3 regions of the Paenibacillus motobuensis genome follow, and region 1 is predicted to be linked to each of the others. Evidence: predicted binding sites of a transcription regulator. Region 1 holds the regulator's gene; each other region holds the start of a gene.
What was found. Region 1 encodes Rex, which represses fermentation and respiration genes when NADH is low (regulators of the CRP and FNR family bind a similar motif). Its sites were predicted from a motif close to TTGTGAAATATTTCACAA; they were not measured.
Positions count from the first base shown of each region.

Region 2: ABD014_RS17705 (formate/nitrite transporter family protein) is a predicted target of Rex. The motif match lies at 1,546-1,563, and genes of this name have one in related genera.
Region 3: nirB (nitrite reductase large subunit NirB) is a predicted target of Rex. The motif match lies at 975-992, and genes of this name have one in related genera.

Region 1 covers NZ_BAAACX010000016.1:202,249-204,524, reverse strand. The annotation lists gene ABD014_RS18890 (amidohydrolase) at 1-951, opposite strand, end outside; gene ABD014_RS18885 (redox-sensing transcriptional repressor Rex) at 941-1,591, opposite strand; gene dinG (ATP-dependent DNA helicase DinG) at 1,625-2,276, opposite strand, start outside.
Region 2 covers NZ_BAAACX010000015.1:398,127-400,402, reverse strand. The annotation lists gene ABD014_RS17710 (molybdopterin-containing oxidoreductase family protein) at 1-331, opposite strand, end outside; gene ABD014_RS17705 (formate/nitrite transporter family protein) at 548-1,369, opposite strand; gene ABD014_RS17700 (hypothetical protein) at 1,648-2,276, opposite strand, start outside.
Region 3 covers NZ_BAAACX010000015.1:265,069-267,344, forward strand. The annotation lists gene nirB (nitrite reductase large subunit NirB) at 1-955, opposite strand, end outside; gene phnE (phosphonate ABC transporter, permease protein PhnE) at 1,453-2,256, opposite strand; gene phnE (phosphonate ABC transporter, permease protein PhnE) at 2,253-2,276, opposite strand, start outside.

The DNA of each region.
Region 1 (2,276 bases):
CAGCCTGATCTCCTCGAACATGTCGAGATTATTGTTGCTCGCTGGGCCATCTGTACCTAGCGACACCGTAACGCCTGCTTTCAGCAGCTCCGGTACCCGCGCTACCCCGCTAGCCAGCTTGAGGTTACTGCCCGGGTTATGAGAGATTGCCACCTTATGGGCGGCAAGAATCTCAATCTCTTCATCGGTCAGATGCACCGCATGAGCTACCAAAGATGGACGAGTAAAGAAGCCCAGATTAAGCAGATGTTGAACAGGACGAACGCCATACTGGTCAACATTTTGCTGGACCTCCGCTTTTGTCTCGGACATATGTGTGTGTAATGGCAAATTAAGATCATGCGCTGCCTGCACAAACTTCTCAATATAGTCCGGCGGGCATGTGTACGGAGCATGCGGCGACATCATTGTTGTAATCCGTCCTTCAGCCTTGCCGTGCCAATCACGAGCAATGCGGATCGCTTCGGCCAGCTTCTGATCCTGTAGTTCAGGTGGACAGAGGCCGATCACACCGCGTGTTAGAACACCTCGGATGCCCGATTCCTCAACAACCTTACCCACTTGATCCATATGATCATACATATCTAGGAAGGTCGTAGTTCCACCTTTGACCATTTCCAGGACAGATAAAGAAGCACCCCAATATACATCCTCAGGAGTAAATTTTGCCTCCATCGGCCACATCTTCTGCTCCAGCCATTCCTGCAGGACCATATCGTCTCCATAACCACGCAGCAATGACATCGCCGTATGCCCGTGTGAATTGACGAGGCCCGGCATGAAGAGCAGGCCTTTGCCATCATATGTCTCCGCACCTTCTACGCCCTCTGGGCGCTCCTCGCCGATATAAGAGATCGTATCTCCTTCGATCAGCATATAACCATGGACGATCGGATTTTTCCCGTCCAGTACTGCGAATGTACCATTCTTAATCAACCATTTACGACTCATCTTCCGGTAATTCCTTTCCGCTCTGCAAATAATAAGCAAGACTAATAAGGTCTGTTGTGAAATCTGCCGCATGGATACGCACGTCAGAAGGAACCTTGATGATTGTAGGCGCAAAGTTCAGAATCGCCCCTATACCTGCGGCAACGAGCTGGTCGGCAACGCGCTGCGCCTCCACATCAGGTACCGTAATAATCCCGATCTGAATATGCTTATCTCTTACAGTCTGTTCCAACTCCTCGATCGGCTGAATCGTAATGTCTTTGATCTTCTTGCCGATCTTGTCCGGGTTGGCGTCAAAGACTGCGATAATCCGCATATTATCCTTCACATAAGTATTGTAATTGGACAAGGCTTGCCCCAAATTACCGGCTCCGACAAGAGCTACATTAATCTGCTGGTCTAAATTTAGAATTTGCCGTATTTTCTCGATCAAGTATGAGACGTCATACCCGATCCCCTTCCGACCAAAATCGCCGAAATAAGCGAGATCTTTGCGGATTTGAGCTGGATTTAGATCCAGCTTCTGTCCGAGCTCCTGGGAAGAAACCGTCAAGACCTCGCGATGGCTTAATTCATTAAGAAACCGCAAGTATACAGGCAATCTGCGCACAACCGCATCTGAAATTTTTTCTGATTTCATATATTTTCCCCCTACAGGTGCATTTCGAAGAAATTACGACTCTTCGTCATCGTTTAACCATTCTGAGATCCGAGGAACCATCTGCGTAAGTGTCATATGTTCCATCTTCGGTCCCGGTAATGAATATAAAAAGTATTTGCCATAATAAGATTCCAAGATGCGAGTATCGTATACAACGACAATTCCTCGATCCGCGGAAGAACGAACTAGACGCCCAAACCCTTGCTTGAAGCGAATGACCGCCTGAGGTACCGACAGCTTCATGAAGGGGTTCTTCTTCTCTCTCTGAAGTCTTTCACTCTTAGCCTCAACCAGCGGGTGATTCGGCGGCTGGAACGGCAGGCGGACAATCGCCAGGCTCGTCAATGCTTCGCCAGGAATATCTACGCCTTCCCAGAAGCTGCTTGTCCCGAGCAGTACCGATGCTTGCTGCCCTTGAAAACGACGGGTCAGCTTCGTTCTGCTGCCGCTATCCATCCCTTGTCCAATGACGGTAATCCCTTCATCGACCAGCCGCTCTTTTAATGGGTCATATACTTGCCGCAACATCCGATAGGATGTGAATAGAACAAGCATCCGTCCCTTGGTAGCAATAGCTGTATCCGCCAAAGACTTCACCAAGGTCTCGATAAAATAATCATCGCCTACGCTGCCCTTAACGCTCGGGAAGTCCCGCGGTATGAGC
Region 2 (2,276 bases), on a different contig from region 1:
AAGGCAGGATCGACTCTGAACCATATGCCTTAATCAATCCTTGATACCGCTCTGCAATCTCTGCGATAGCCTCATCCCAGGTAATCCGTTCAAACTTGCCTTCTCCCTTAGCACCAACACGGCGGAGAGGATAAAGCACCCGCTCCGGATGATAGACCCGTTCTGTCATATTTCTTACTTTATTACAAATCGCCCCCTGGGTGATTGGATGGTCCGGGTTGCCGGCCACCTTGACGATTCGTCCATTCTCTTTGTGCAGCAGCAAACCGCAGGTGTCTGGGCAATCTAGCGGACATACTGCAGGAAATACTCCATTCTCCTCATGAACCATCTCTCATCCCTCCTAATTAGGTAATTGTATTTGATAACAGGCATGAATGTCTATAGATAGCATAACGCCCAGATTCACCGATAACATGATGTATAGTTCCTGCAAAATATGAACCTGGAAAAATACAAATGACCCGCGCATGAGGTCCTTTCTGATTAGGAACCTGACATACACGAGTCACTTGCGTTGAACTATATATAATTCAATGAATGGGAGTTAAGCCTTCGCGTCGGCCTTGGTAGTCACCGAATCGACTGCTGTCTCCTCCTTGGCATCTTTCAAGTAAACAGCCCAATATGCTCCGGCAACGAACAATGCGCCACCCATCAAGTTACCGAGCCAAACCGGAATAAAGTTCATGAAGTATTCTCCCCAGGAGAAGTAACCTTCAAATATAGCTGCTGGAATCAGAAACATATTGGCTACAACGTGCTGGAATCCGATCGCTACAAAGGCCATGGTCGGGAACCAAATCCCGAGTATTTTACCGCTGAAGTTGTCTGCGCCATAGGCCAGCCACACCGCAAGAGCTACCAGCCAGTTACAGCCAATGCCGGACACGAACGCCTGCAGAAAGCTATCGTCCAGCTTATGTCCTGCCATATCAACCAGCTTGTCAAGGTAAACTCCGCTTGAGGTTAGACCAACAACATGTCCAAAGAAGTAAGCAACAAACAAAGCCCCGACAAAGTTGGAGATCGTAATCAGGATCAAATTCTTGAACATTTCGCCCGTCGTGATCCTCTTCCTGAACCGCGCCAGGGATACAGCCATCATATTCCCGGTCAACAGTTCGCCCCCCGCCAGCAGCACTAGAATAAGGCCCACCGGGAACACCGCAGCACCAATGAAAGTCGCAATACTTCCCCACTCTTTAGGCGCTCCAGCAATTACGCGGATATCGAGCAGGAATCCAAGAGCAATGAACGCCCCGCCCAAAAAACCGAGAATAAACACAGTCAAGAGTGGATTATGCGCCTTCTTCACCCCGGTTTCCACCGTTGCTTGAGCAATCTGATCCGGTTTGTAATACGCCATGGAATTTCTCTCCCTTGAATATTTTTATAGAGGTTGTTCAAAAACCTAACTTTTTGAACACCCACTTATTATAGAAACTTAGCTTAATATCATTAAGCCAACCAAGTCTCGCCAAGACTAGCTAACAGCGTGATTTTCATTTCGACTTTCATTGTATCGTGGGACATCCTTTGGTTATGTGATTTTTGTCACAAACTATGTGATAGAACTTTTTTGCCTTACAAAAAAAGATCCCATCCTCCGCTTGGAAGTGGAAAATGAGATCTTGTTCCTTATTTTTACTGGCTGTATGCCGATCGGATCTCCTGATATCTCTTCTGTCGATCCTGCTTGCTTAGCTTAGGACAAGTATAACAATATCCATCCCCGGTGAGATAAGCCAGACAGCAAGTCGGCTTCATACGCGTCTGCTCCCCGGGCTGATACGGATCATCCAACCAGATTTCCTTCACATCAAAAGGATTGCGCTTCAAGTCAAAGCAACTGCAATCGATATGCTTCGTAAGAGTTCCATAGGCTTCTAGCAATTGCTCCCGATGCTGTTCTTCATCAAATGAACCGCTCAATAGATTCACGTAATATTCGGCCCCTAATGGAATTTGCCCCCAGAGTTGGGGTAGAGGGAGACCCGTAACCGTAGAGATTGCCGACATAATTGGCTGCAATGAGCGATAGAATTGCTCCATTGATTTCTGCTGCCACTCGGTACGCTCACCTGTAGGCCAAGCCAACTCTGTCGCTGATTTGAGCACAAATAAAAGTTGTGGATACCCGTTCCCGCAATCAATCTGAATCCTCAAATTAGCGGGTGACAGATCCAATCTTGCGTCCGTCATTGCCGTCATATAGATCATTGCTGCACAGACTGTCCGCCAGCTCGACGCAAAGTAAGTCCCGGCGACATCGA
Region 3 (2,276 bases), on a different contig from region 1:
GCTGTGTAGACAAGATACTTCCTTGATAGCCTGGTGTAGGATTACCGGTCAAATAGTCAGCCAGCACAATAGCTTGCTCATACAAGGGGGCAACTAAACCGTAGGCAATCCCTCGATGCTCAGCGCATTCTCCTACCGCATAAATAGCTGGATCTGAAGTCTGCAGAACATCGTTAACACAAATAGCGCGATTTACTTCCAGGCCAGAATCTCTTGCAATTGCCGCATTCGGACGTATTCCTACAGCCATTACGACAAGGTCGCATTCAACACTTGTTCCGTCTTCGAATCGTATGCCTTGCACACGCCCATCGCCATAAATCTCTGTCGTCTTTTTCTCCATCAGGAACTTCATGCCTTGCTTCTCAAGATCGCGCTTCAATAAGGCTGCCGCCGCATGATCAAGCTGAACTTCCATCAGATCAGCCAGTAGATGAACCACATGAACCTCCATGCCTCGATCCAGCAATCCGCGAGCAGCTTCTAATCCAAGCAGGCCTCCGCCAATGACGACGGCTTTTTTATACTGTCTCGCAGCATCCATCATTGCCTGCGTATCATCTATAGTTCGGAAACCGACAACGCCTTCCAAGTCATGGCCTGGAACAGGTAGAATAAAGGCGCTTGAACCGGTGGCAATAATGAGCTTGTCGTACGAAACAGTCGTTCCTTTATCTGTTATAACCTGTTGTTCTTCACGGCGAATTTGCGTAACATGCTCGTTAGAGATCAGACGAATTTGATTTGCTTCGTACCAATCCCAGTCATTAATGTTTATTTCATTAAAGGTTGTCTTGCCTTGCAGTACGTTGGAGAGCGCGATCCTATTGTAGTTAGGGTAAGGCTCATTCCCAATCATAGTGATGTCATACAAATCAGGATTTCTCTTTATAATTTCCTCAATGCAGCGCGCACCTGCCATACCATTCCCGATCATCACCAAATGACTTTTCATCCGTACTCCTCCAATATCCTTGTGAATGTAATCACATACTTTTAGATTATGTTACCTATTATTCGAATAGTGAAGAGTGATTGTGGTCACTTTTTCTATGGATTTTTTTCTAATATTATCAATAGCCAAACAGCCTTACCCTTGTGTTAAGGAGTAAGACTGATAGCGTTATTATCCTAAAATTTATTCTTAACAAAATCATTAGTGCGTGTTCAAAAAGGCTGGTGTTCAGCACCGGGAAGGTGGGATGAAGCTAGGGCGCGAGGAGCGCAACGTACGTAGTTGGTACGTGAGCACCGGAGGGCCCGGCTGAATTCAAGATTCGATGTCGAATAGCTACTTGATTTACTTCGTGTTAAATATAGAATTTATAAGTTATCAGCCAAGCTGATGAAATTCTATATCGCAAGAAAACCTACTTTTGAATCGCGGTCGCTCAACCTTGAATTGGCCGATCCGGTTTTCTTATCAAAAGCGGACTTTTTGAATAACTTCTATCAGACCAGCTTCTTACGGATCGTTCCAGAGATCAGGTCGATGGTTGTAATCATGACGATAATACCTAGCAGGATGATGCCTACACGATCCCAGTTCCGCGTGCTCAGGGCAAAGATCAATGGTGTGCCGATGCCTCCGGCGCCAATAATGCCAAGAATCGTTGCGGAGCGAAGATTAAGCTCGAAGCGGTACAGCGTATAGGATAGAAATCCAGGCAGGACCTGCGGGATGACCGCGAACCATAGAATTTGCAAACGGCTTGCTCCCACTGCCATAAGCGCCTCCAGCGGGCCGTTGTCGATATTCTCAACTTCATCGGCGAACAATTTACCAAGCATCCCTACGGAATGCAGGCCTAACGCCAGAACTCCCGCGAATGATCCAGGGCCCACCGCTTTGATGAACAGGATCGCCATAACCACTTCCGGAAAAGTACGGATCAAGCTGAGGAATATCTTACCTGAACCAGATATAACCTTGCCACGGCTCATATTAACCGCCGACCAGAAGGCGAACGGGATACAGATGATCGTTGATATGAAAGTGCCAAGAATAGAGATCGCCAGCGTGTCCAATAGACCTCGCAGCAGATCCTCTCCATCCGGCAAGTAGACATAGCCCCAATCCGGTGCGAATAGTCCAGCCAGGATCGACTTGCTCACCTGTCCGGCAGTCTCCTTGATACCGGAATAAGGGATGCCGGCAAAAGCCCAGACATAGACGAGAATGAGCGCGATATAAATCAGCAGACGATAACGATTCTTCTTAGGCTTGGGTACGATTTCATTCCATGATCTTGTCATAACAATTTCTCCCGCAGCTT